One region of the Pseudomonas protegens genome, then DNA from elsewhere that is predicted to be linked to it. Evidence: riboswitches for the same ligand, from Rfam matches in the RefSeq annotation. Region 1 holds a riboswitch; each other region holds the start of a gene.

Region 1 (3,865 bases):
ACGAAGATGACTTTGTAGCCGCTATGGGGCTTGCGGTTCCACGAGCCATGCTGGCCGATGAACGCGCCCTCGGTGAACGGTGCCGGGAGCTTGCTGCCCTGGGCGAAGGTCAGTCCCAAAGAGGCGGTGTGCGGGCCAACCGCGTAGTCCGGGGCGATGGCCTTGCTCACCAGATCGAGGTTCTGCGGTTTGACCCGCACATCCACATGCTGCCCGTAGTAGCTGAAGGGCCAGCCGTAGAAGGCGCCGTCCTTGACCGAGGTGATGTAGTCCGGCACCAGGTCGCTGCCGATCTCGTCGCGCTCGTTCACCGCGGTCCACAGCGCCCCGCTGACCGGCTCCCAGGCCAGGCCGTTGGGATTGCGCAAGCCGGTGGCGAACAGGCGATGCTGCCCGCTGCTCCGATCCACCTCCCAGATCGCGGCGCGGCCTTGTTCCTGGTCCAGGCCATTTTCCCCGACGTTGCTGTTGGAGCCGACGGTGACGTAGAGCTTGCTCCCGTCCGGGCTGGCGATGACGTTCTTGGTCCAGTGATGATTGAGCGTGCCGCCGGGCAGATCGACGACCTTGGTGCCGGTCGCGCTGATCCGCGTGTCGCCGTTCTGGTAAGGAAAGCGCAGCAGCTTGTCGGTGTCCGCCACATACAGGTCATTGCCGACCAGGGTCATGCCGAACGGCGAGTTCAGGTTGTCCAGAAACACGCTGCGGGTTTCGGCCACGCCATCGTGATCCTGATCCCTTAGCAGGGTAATGCGGTTGGCGCTGGGCACGGCAGCGCCGGCGCGGCCCATGATCTTTCCGGCGATCCAGCCGCGAATGCCCTGATTGTCGTCGGGTTTGGGCGGTGCGTTGGTTTCCGCCACCAGTACGTCGCCGTTGGGCAGGACATAGAGCCAGCGTGGATGATCGAGGTCTTCGGCGAAGGCATTGACCTGGGTGCCGGCTGCCGCCAATGGCTGGGTGCCCTTGGGCCAGCCAATCGCTGGGGCGATGTTCACCGTGGGGATCAGCGTCGGATTGGGCTCCGGCAGCTTGGGGCTGGGGCCGGTGCCGTCGGAAACTTGCAGGCTGGAGGTTTCGCCGCAGGCCGTAAGGCCGGCGGCGATGGCGATAAGCAAAGCGAGTCGAGACTTGAGCATGCTGATTTCCCTATGAGTGCACGGACGTCCTAGTCATAGAGGAGCATAGCCGGCGTATGGTTCCGCCTGATCAGCGGGCTTCCTTGAACAGTACCGCGACCCCGGGATGGTAGTGGCCGGCTTCGTTGTGCAACTTGCGATAGGCGTAGGGAAAGTACCAGGCCACCGCGCAGCAGTGTTCCTTTTGCAGCTCGTCGAGCATGTCCTGGAGTTCTTCCGGGGTGGCGCTGTGCTGGGCCTTTTGCGGGCTGACGAACAGGCAGCCGAGCCGCAGGTCGCTGGGGTAGCTGATTGTTCTCGCGTCACTGGCAATGTCGAGCAGGGCCTGGGTCAGGCGCAGGCCGTTGACCTGGGGCCAGCGCTGGGTGGCCTGAATGTAGGCGCGCTCTTCCCGGGTGGCCAGGTACAGATCGGTGCGCGCGTTGCGGGCGCCTGCCTCCTGCTGTTTTTTGCTGGGGCTGTGTTCGAGGCTGACCATTTCCGCCATCCAGGCGGCGGCGGAAAGCAAACCCAGGTTGGCTTGTTCGTCGAACCAGTAAGGGGTTTCGCCATCGCCACGAACAGCGTTGTAGCGGTCAATGCAATCAAACCAGCGTTCCAGCATCGGGCGCAGGAATTCCAGCTTGGGATTGCTGATGATCATGCCTTGCATCGGGATCCGTCCTTGTTGTTGTCTGGTGGTGGGTGGGCTGAAATATGGCTATTTGATATCAATGTGCTCAGTGTGGCACAAGATTGGCGTCAGTTTGTTGATGCGGTGCAGTTTTGTGTGTCGCGCGCCGGCTGGCTTTAATTGACGCTCCACCCCCAACCCTCTAACCTTCGCGACTTGTTTCAGGTGCTCTGTGGCCGCGGGTCGACAGAGTGAAACAGGGAAGCCGGTCAGGGCCTGTGCCAGCAATGGACATGGCTACGATTCCGGCGCTGCCCCCGCAACGGTAGATGAGTCAAGGCTGCGCCAGATGCCACTGTGTCCACGACATGGGAAGGCGCGCAGTCCGGCAGCAATGCCCCTCATGAGCCCGGAGACCGGCCTGATCCATCCAACGGCATCACGGTGGGCGATGCCAGGCTTGCGCCGTCTATTCCTTTTCCTGCCCGCCGTTCCCCAGCCCCAACGGAGAGCTGCCCCATGAGTGAATCCCCCGATCGTGACGAGCGCCACGTGGCGCGCATGTTGCGCAAGAAAGCCGTGATCGATGAGCGCATCGCCAACTCGCCCAACGAATGTGGCCTGTTGCTGGTGCTGACCGGCAATGGCAAGGGCAAGAGCAGTTCGGCTTTCGGCATGTTGGCGCGGTCCATGGGCCACGGCATGCAGTGCGGCGTGGTGCAGTTCATCAAGGGCCGTAACAGCACCGGCGAAGAACTGTTCTTCCGGCGTTTTCCGGAGCAGGTGCGCTTTCATGTGATGGGCGAGGGCTTTACCTGGGAAACCCAGGATCGCCAGCGCGATATCGCCGCGGCCGAAGCCGCCTGGGCAGTGTCCAGGGCGTTGCTGAGCGACCCGGGCATCGGTCTGGTGGTGCTCGACGAACTGAACATCGCCCTCAAGCACGGCTACCTGGATCTGGACCAGGTGCTCAGCGACCTGCAAGCCCGGCCGCCCATGCAGCATGTGGTGGTGACCGGCCGTGGGGCCAAGCCGGAACTGATCGAACTGGCCGATACCGTCACCGAAATGGGCATGGTCAAGCATGCCTTCCAGGCCGGCATCAAGGCGCAGAAAGGTGTTGAGCTGTGAGCGTGATTTCATGACCGATGTTCGTCATTGCCCGGCGGTATTGATCGCCGCGCCGGCTTCCGGCCAGGGCAAGACCACCGTGACCGCTGCCCTGGCTCGTCTGCACCGCAACCAGGGGCGCAAGGTACGGGTGTTCAAATGCGGCCCGGACTTTCTCGACCCGATGATTCTCGAACGTGCCAGCGGCGCTCCGGTGTATCAGCTGGACATGTGGATGGTGGGCGAACAGGAAAGCCGGCGCCTGCTCTGGGAAGCGGCGGCTGACGCCGACCTGATCCTGATCGAAGGGGTCATGGGGCTGTTCGACGGCACCCCCTCCAGTGCCGATCTGGCGCGGCATTTCGGGGTGCCGGTGCTGGGGGTGATCGATGGCACCGCCATGGCCCAGACCTTCGGCGCGCTGGCCCTGGGCTTGGCCCGCTATCAGCCGGACCTGCCGTTCGCCGGGGTGCTGGCCAACCGGGTCGGCACCTTGCGTCACGCGCAGTTGCTCGAAGGCAGCCTTACCGAGGGTTTGCGCTGGTACGGCGCCCTGTCCCGGGAAACCGATATCGAACTGCCCAGCCGGCACCTGGGGCTGGTGCAGGCCCGTGAACTGAATGATCTCGACTTGCGCCTGGATGCCGCCGCCGAGGCGCTGGCCAGCAGCTGTCAGGTGGAGTTGCCGCCCGCCGTGAGTTTTGCCGCGCCAACGCCAGTGGTTTGCGAGCCCTTGCTGGAGGGCGTGCGCATTGCTGTGGCGCGGGACGAGGCGTTTGCCTTTACCTACGGCGCCAGCCTCGATCTGTTGCGGGCCATGGGCGCGCAATTGCATTTCTTCTCCCCTATCCACGACACGACACTGCCGCAGGCAGACAGCCTGTACCTGCCCGGTGGCTACCCGGAATTGCATCACCAGGCCCTGGCGCAGAACGGCGCCATGCTCGACGCCATTCGTGCCCACCATGCTGCGGGCAAGCCATTGCTCGCCGAGTGTGGCGGC
Region 2 (3,865 bases), 2.5 Mb from region 1:
GCCCCGGGCAGCGTCAAGGAGCTGTGCCATGATCGTCCGTCCGATCCGCGTCACCGATCTGCCGGCGCTGCTGAGGCTGCTGCAAGGCAACGGTCGCGAGTTGAACAACCTCTCCACCGACCCCGAGCGCCTGGCTCATCGGCTGCGCTGGGCCCAGCGCACCTTCGCCAATCAGGTGGAACGGGCCGACGCCGACTACCTGTTCGTACTGGAGGACGACGACCAGCAAGTGATCGGCGTCTGCGGCCTGAGCGGCGCCATCGGCCTGCGCGAGCCCTGCTACCACTACCGGGTGGGCATCACCCGCGGCCGCGCCCCGGAGCTGGGGATCGAAAAACAGATCCCGACCCTGTTCCTGTGCAACGAGATGACCGGGCAATCCCTGCTCTGCTCGCTGTACCTGCGCCACGACCAGCGCCAGGGCTACGCCGGGCGCCTGCTGTCCACCGCGCGCCTGCTGTTCGTCGCCGAATACCCGAAGCTGTTCGGCGACAAGCTGGTGGCCGAGCTGCGGGGCCAGCTCGACGGCCAGGGCCGTTCGCCGTTCTGGGACAGCCTGGGGCGCCACTTCTTCAAGATGGACTTCCAGCAGGCCAATCGCCTGTCCAGCCAGGGCAGCAAGCCGTTCATCGCCGAACTCATGCCACGCCAGCCGCTGTACACCTGCCTGCTCAGCCCCGCCGCCCAGGCCGCCATCGGCCAGGCCCACCACAGCACCGAGCAGGCGGTGCACATCCTGCGGGACGAAGGCTTCAACCATCAGGGCTGCATCGACATCTTCGACGGCGGGCCGCTGATCGAGGCCGAGGTGACGAAGATCCGCAGCGTGCGTGAAAGCCAGACCCTGCCCCTGCTGGTGGGCACTCCGGACGCGCAGGCGCCGGTGTGGCTGATTCACAACCGGCGCCTGGAGAACTGCCGCATCACCGCCGCGCCCGGGCGCCTGGTGTCCGGCTGCCTGCTGGTGGACCGCCTGACCGCCAAACGCCTGCAACTGCAGCCCGGCGACTCGGTGCGCGCCGTGCCGCTGCTGGCCTGCGAGTCCCCGCCGACACGGCGCTCACAGCGGCACCTGACCCCGGAAACCGCCGCGCTGCCGTAGCCACCGCCTTGCCCGTTATCAGGCACGACTCGCTGCAGATCCGCCATCGCCCTTGAACCGCAAGCACCCGGCGCCAGGCCCGACGTTGACGAACGTCGGTGCGAGTGTTCAGATGCCGCCCAGTTTCAGGTGCCTCATGCCGCCGTGCATGAGGTGAAACGGGAAACCGGTGCGCCCCTTCAGGGCTAGTCCGGTGCTGCCCCCGCAACGGTAAGCGAGTGCTGCATTCAACACGCCACTGTACCCAAGGTATGGGAAGGCGAATGCCGCCACACTCGTCAGCCCGGAGACCGGCCTGGAACCTGTGTTTGGCAATCCTGCGGTGGGCGGGCATGGGCCGGTATGGTCGCGTGCCTGTGGCCGATACCTTCTCCTGCGTGCTTCCCGAAGACACTTTCGAGAAGACCAAGAATGACAACACCTGAGACTTTCCTTGCACGCGACTGGCGTGCACCGCGCCGCAGCATGAGCGGCGCCCTGTTCGGCTGCCTGTTCAGCCCCCTGCTGCTGGCGGACGACGCGCCGCTGAAACTGGAGCAGCAATGGGTTTCCGCCCCTTCGGTGGAGTCCACCACGGTGGCCGAAATGGCCAGGTACGGCAGCAAGGTGGAGATCATCGATCGCCAGCAGATCGAGCGTGCCGGCCCCAGCAGCGACATCACCCGGGTCCTGCAGATGTACGTGCCGGGCCTCTACGTCGCACCGAAAAACGGCCCCTTCGACTACGGCACCTATTCCCTGCTGGGCGGGCGCAACGACGACACCCTGATCCTGCTGGACGGCGTGCGCCTGAACAACCGCCTGTACGGCGGCCTGTACCTGGACACCCTGCCGGCCAACGCCATCGAGCGCATCGAGGTGCTCAAGGGCGGCCAGAGCCTGCTGTTCGGCACCCAGGCGGTGTCCGGGGTGATCAACATCGTCACCCGCAGCCCGCAGACCCGCGACGTCTCCGGCGAGGTCAACCTGGGCCTGGACAGCTTCCGGGGCCAGAGCGGCGATGCCCGCGCCGAGCAGATCCTCAGCAACGGCCTGGGCGACCTGGGCCTGCTGGCCTATGTCAGCCATAACGTCTCCGACGGTTACCAGCCCTATCGCAACAGCGCCTACAGCCCCAACACCCGGGACAAGAAACGCGGCTATGCCGTGACCACCTTCGGCGCCAAGGCGATCCAGGGCTTTGCCGACGATTCGCGGCTGGAACTGTTCTACCAGTACAGCGACGCCAACCTGGATTTCGCCCGCCCGGTGAACAACCATAAAACCACCAACGACCGCATCCAGCAGATCGCCACCGCGACCTTCGAGCAGCGCCTGGGCGAGCGCTTCAGCTACTTCGTCAAAGGCCATGTCAACGACTGGGACACCCGCTACACCCGCATCAACACCACCGAGGGCGGGGGCCTCAAGGTGATCAACCACAACGACTACTGGGGCTTCACCGACTGGGGCCTGCAGGCCGAGGGCAAGGCCGAGCTGGACGGCGGCCATGTGCTGGTGTTCGGCAGCGACAACCAGTGGTTCAAGGGCCAGGACGATGTGCTCAAGATCGAGGACAACAGCGCCCAGGCCAACGCCCTCTACGCTCAACTGCGCCCGGTATTGGCAGCCCTGCCCGACTGGCACCCGAGCATCGGCGTGCGTCACGAGAAGATCAGCGGCGGCGAAAGCGCCACGGTGGGCATGCTCACCTCGCTGTATGACCTCTCGCCCCACTGGCAACTGCGCGGCCAGTTCGGCAGCGCCTTCAAGCTGCCCAACGCCGAGCAACTGTTCGCCAACGAGGAGGATGAACGAGGCAACCGCCACCTCAAGCCGGAAAAGAGCGTGAATGCCGAGCTGGGCCTGGACTACCAGGGCCACCTGCTGGCCGGCGACTTCAACGCCAGCGGCACGCTGTTCCAGCGCAAGATCGACGACCTGATCGCCCTCGACGGCATCGACTGGGTCAATGGCCAAGGACGGATCAAGGTACGTGGCCTGGAGATCGACGGGCGCTGGCAGTTCAGCCCGCAATGGACCCTGCAGGCGGACATGACCCGCAACCTGGTGGAGTCGCGCAACGGCGTGACCCTGAGCAACATCCCCGGCTTCCTCGCCCGCACGCGGCTGGGCTACGAGTCCGTGGACCGCCAGTGGGGCGTGGGCGGGGCAATCCGCTACATCGGCCAGATCGACAGCCCGAAGAAGATCGACTACGGCCACTATTCGGTGGTCGACGCCGATGCCTATCGCTACCTCGACACGGCCCAGCAGCATCGCCTGAGCCTGCTGGTGGAAAACCTCTTCGACCGCGACTACAGCACCAGCATCGCCAGCAACAACCCGCGGGTGGACAACCTGGGGCGCCCCTTCACCACCGAGGTGCGCTACACCTACCGCTTCTGAGGACGACTGCCATGCACAAGGATTATCAACGGGTGCTGTTCGTCGGCCCCGGCCTGAACAGCGGCGCCCTGGGCGAGGCGTTTCGCCGCGAGCTTCATCGGCTGCGGGGCAACGACGCCAGCACCCGGGTGATCGACACCCTGGACGGCTTCGACAGCCTCTGGGCCGCCCTCGACGAACCCTTGCCCGAGAACGGCGCGGCGCTGCTGGTGGTGGACCTGGAGCCCAGCTCCGACAGCGCCTACCTGGATTGGCTGCGCGACGAACTGGGGCGCCTGGCCCGCGCCCACCCGCAAGCGCCGCAACCCTGGATCACCGCCCAGGCCCTGGGCCGCCGCGGCCTGGACGCAGCCCTGGCCTGCGCCAGCGTCGACC
Region 3 (3,865 bases), 790 kb from region 1:
GCACGGCGATGATGGCTGCGCCGAGGATCTTCAGCAGCCAGTTCTGGGCGAACACGATCAGGGCAATACCCACCGCAGTGGAAGCGGCGGTGCCGACCCACCAGATCTGCCGTTGCGCCAGGTCGGCGGCAGCGGTGCCCGGCAACTCCGGTGGCAGGCCCAGGGTTGGCGCCAGGCAGAAGGTCGCATAACCGGCCAGTCCCCAGAGCAGGCCCTGAGAGACGCGATTGGGCGCGCGCAGGGTATAGAGCCCGGCCAGCATCAGGGCGAAGCCGACCGCCACCACCAGATTGCCGCCGGTGGTGGACAGGGTGCGCTGCCAGCCGTCTTCCGGCTCCCAGGCCTCGGCATCATGGCTGTGACCGGCCATGGCGCCTTCGGCGTGTTCGTGGACTTCGGCCGCCGGGGCCTTTTCATAGGTTTCCGCCTGCAGAATCAGCGGGGCGACCCAGAAGCTTTGCAGCAGGGTCAGCAACAGGGCGGCCAGCAACCCGGTGAACCCCGCGGTTTGCGCGATACGCTTGATCATGTCGGCGGTTCTCAGTGGCAAGGGAAGGCAGCGCTGTGGCGGGTATCGTGGGCCGCGTTGTGCACCGCTTCGATATGGGAAAAACCGGCGAAGTACACCAGGCAGGCGCCGAGGATCGAAGCGCCGATGGCGGCCACCAGGCGTTGGCTCAGGGTGGAGGTGCTGCTGGCGGAATGGCTGGTGCTGCTGATGATCGACATGGCGCTTCCCTTTTGGAGTATCGGCAGGGAGCAGCGCAGGAAAACCCCGCGTGAGGAGCACGCAGGGTTTGCAACAGCGCCCGCCCACCGCGGGTTTGTTATGTAAGTGTTGCGGGCCGGTCTCCGGGCTCGCGAGGGGCAGGGGCCGACTCATGTCGTACCGTGCCGAAAAGTGTCACCTTCCCATGCCGTGGCACAGTGGATCTGACACTTCGCTCGCTTACCGTTGCGGGGGCAGCACCGGACTGGCCACGGCTTTTTAGTTAAGCACGTGATTCACCGGTTTCCCGTTTCACCCTGTGAAGGGCACCCGTAACAAGGCGCGTAGCAAATCACGGGCGGGGCGAGGCCGTCAATTGCGGACGCCGACGCATTGCCGATTGACCGTCCCCCGCGCTCTGCGTAGCCTTGCGCGTTCGAGGTTCTTCGGCCAGCGGTCGAAGCTAAGAAGGGAACGCGGTCGATGCCGCGGCTGCCCCCGCAACTGTGAAGGGTTTCATTTCTGCAAGGCCACTGCATTGGCGTCCACAACGCCTGCGGGAAGGCGCAGAAACCGCCAGTCCAATGACTGGCAAGCCCTCAGCCAGGAGACCTGCCTCGATCCCAGATTCTCACTACAACCGGGCGGGGTGATCCGGTGGCGAAATCTCCGCGCGCCTCTGCGCTGCGGCTCTCGTCCCGTATGCCCGCCACCTTTGCCAAGGGGCATCCGATGAAAACACTGGCCAAACTTCCCGTCACCATCGTCACCGGCTTCCTTGGCTCGGGTAAGACCACCTTGCTGCGGCACATGCTGGACAACGCCCAGGGCCGGCGCATCGCGGTGATCGTCAACGAGTTCGGCGAGCTGGGCATCGACGGCGAGATCCTCAAGCAATGCGCCATCGGCTGCACCGAGGAAGAGGCCAGCGGTCGTGTCTACGAGCTGGCCAACGGTTGCCTGTGCTGCACCGTGCAGGAAGAGTTCTTCCCGGTGATGCGCGAACTGGTGGCGCGTCGCGGCGACCTGGACCACATCCTTATCGAAACTTCCGGCCTGGCCCTGCCCAAGCCCCTGGTCCAGGCCTTCCAGTGGCCGGAAATCCGCAGCGCCTGCACCGTCGACGCGGTGATCACCGTGGTCGACAGCCCGGCCGTGGCCGCCGGCACCTTCGCCGCGTTCCCCGAGCAAGTGGACGCCCAGCGCAAGCTCGACCCCAACCTGGACCACGAATCGCCGCTGCACGAGCTGTTCGCCGACCAGCTGTCCAGCGCCGACCTGGTGATCCTCAACAAGACCGACCTGATCAACCCCGAAGACCTGGCCAAGGTGCGCCTGGAAGTGGCCGAGGAGCTGCCGCCGGCGGTGAAAGTCATCGAAGCCAGCAGCGGCCGCCTGCCCCTGGACGTGCTGCTGGGCCTGGGCGCCGGTTCCGAGGAACACATCGACGGCCGCCACAGCCACCACGACCATCACCACGACGGCGATGACGATCACGACGACCACGATCACGACGCCTTCGACTCCATCTCCATCGAGCTGCCCCAGGCCGACGAAAGCCTGCTGCTGGACGCCCTGACCCAGCTGGTGGTCAAGCACGGCATCCTGCGGGTCAAGGGCTTTGCCGCGATCCCCAACAAGCCGATGCGCCTGCTGATCCAGGGCGTGGGCACGCGCTTCGACAAGCACTTCGACCGCAAGTGGGGCGCTGACGAAGCCCGCACCACGCGCCTGGTGCTGATCGGCCAGGAACTGGACGCCGCCCAACTCGAAGCGCAACTGCGCGCCGCCCTCAGCGTGTAAGCCATGCACCTGCTCAGGACCCAGCCCGGCGGTTTCGTCTCGGATGACAACATTGCCGACCTTGGACAAACCCCCGCCGAGCTGGTGATCCTGTGCAGCGGCGATTCCAGCCTGGCGCTGCTGGCCGATGCCGCCGAGCAGTTGCCCGAGGATTACCCGAGCTTTCGCCTGGCCAACCCGATGCAGGTGCAGAACCACGCCTCGGTGGATCTGTATGTGGATCAGGTGCTGCGCCACGCCAAGGTCATCCTGATTTCCCTGCACGGCGGCATCGGCTACTGGCGTTACGGCGTCGAGCGGCTGGTGGAGCTGTCCCTGCGCGGGGTGCAGTTGATCCTGGTGCCGGGGGACGACCGCCCGGACCCGGAACTCAGCGACCTGAGCACCGTGGGCCCCGTCGAGCGCGATCGCCTGTGGCAGTTCCTGCGCCAGGGCGGGCGCGACAACGCGCTGAATTTCTATCGCTGCCTGGCCAGCGGCCTGCTGGGGCGCGACTACCCCTGGAGCGAACCGCAAACCCTGCCACGCACGGCGATCTATCACCCACACAAAAGCCAGGCCACTCTCAGCGACTGGCAGGCTGATTGGCAGCCGGGGCAAGCCGTGGCCGCGCTGCTGTTCTACCGCTCCCACCTGCAAGCGGCCAACACCGGCTTTATCGACCTGTTCTGCCAGCGTTTGCAGGCGGCAGGGCTCAATCCGTTGCCGATCGCCGTGGCCAGCCTCAAGGAGCCCGGCTGCCTGAGCCAGGTGGAAGACTGGCTGGATGCAACCGCGGCCGGGGTGATCCTCAATACCACCGGCTTTGCCCAGTCCAGCCCTGAGGCCCCGCACCTGCGGCCGTTCCGGCGCAACATTCCGGTGATCCAGGCGATCTGCGCCCAGGACAACGAGCCCGGCTGGCGCGACAGCGAGCAGGGCCTGGGCCCGCGAGACCTGGCCATGCACATCGCCTTGCCGGAACTGGACGGGCGCATCATCAGCCGGCCCATCAGCTTCAAGGACCTGGCCTGGCGCAGCGAGCGCAGCCAGTCGGACGTGGTGTGCTACCGCGGCCAGCCCGAGCGCATGGATTTCGTCGCCGAACTGGCCCGGCGCTGGGTCGAGCTGGGGCGCCTGGACAACGGCCACAAGCGCATTGCCCTGGTGTTGGCCAACTACCCGACCCGCGACGGGCGCATTGGCAACGGCGTCGGCCTGGACACCCCGGCGGCGGCGCTGAACATCCTCAAGGCGCTGCACGCCGAAGGCTATCCGCTGCCGGCCGAACTGCCGGCCAGCGGCACCGAGTTGATCCAGCGGTTGCTCGGCGGGGTCAGCAACGACCTGGACAGCATTGACCTGCGTCCGTGC

What was found. Region 1 has a riboswitch for cobalamin ahead of cobO (cob(I)yrinic acid a,c-diamide adenosyltransferase). Riboswitches for the same ligand answer to the same signal wherever they lie in the genome.
Region 2: linked by a shared signal. The riboswitch ahead of GGI48_RS03725 (TonB-dependent receptor plug domain-containing protein) and the one ahead of cobO (cob(I)yrinic acid a,c-diamide adenosyltransferase) in region 1 are both predicted to bind cobalamin.
Region 3: linked by a shared signal. The riboswitch ahead of cobW (cobalamin biosynthesis protein CobW) and the one ahead of cobO (cob(I)yrinic acid a,c-diamide adenosyltransferase) in region 1 are both predicted to bind cobalamin.

Annotation. Positions count from the first base shown of each region.
Region 1 covers NZ_CP060201.1:5,098,834-5,102,698, forward strand. Annotated here, with positions in the region: gene GGI48_RS23780 (PQQ-dependent sugar dehydrogenase) at 1-1,139, opposite strand, end outside; gene GGI48_RS23785 (hypothetical protein) at 1,210-1,791, opposite strand; cobalamin riboswitch at 1,959-2,192, shown strand; gene cobO (cob(I)yrinic acid a,c-diamide adenosyltransferase) at 2,272-2,883, shown strand; gene GGI48_RS23795 (cobyrinate a,c-diamide synthase) at 2,894-3,865, shown strand, end outside.
Region 2 covers NZ_CP060201.1:808,996-812,860, forward strand. Annotated here, with positions in the region: gene GGI48_RS03720 (arginine N-succinyltransferase) at 29-1,102, shown strand; cobalamin riboswitch at 1,213-1,416, shown strand; gene GGI48_RS03725 (TonB-dependent receptor plug domain-containing protein) at 1,568-3,490, shown strand; gene GGI48_RS03730 ((2Fe-2S) ferredoxin domain-containing protein) at 3,502-3,865, shown strand, end outside.
Region 3 covers NZ_CP060201.1:5,887,799-5,891,663, forward strand. Annotated here, with positions in the region: gene GGI48_RS27260 (CbtA family protein) at 1-529, opposite strand, end outside; gene GGI48_RS27265 (CbtB-domain containing protein) at 541-729, opposite strand; cobalamin riboswitch at 826-1,058, opposite strand; cobalamin riboswitch at 1,132-1,344, shown strand; gene cobW (cobalamin biosynthesis protein CobW) at 1,442-2,512, shown strand; gene cobN (cobaltochelatase subunit CobN) at 2,516-3,865, shown strand, end outside.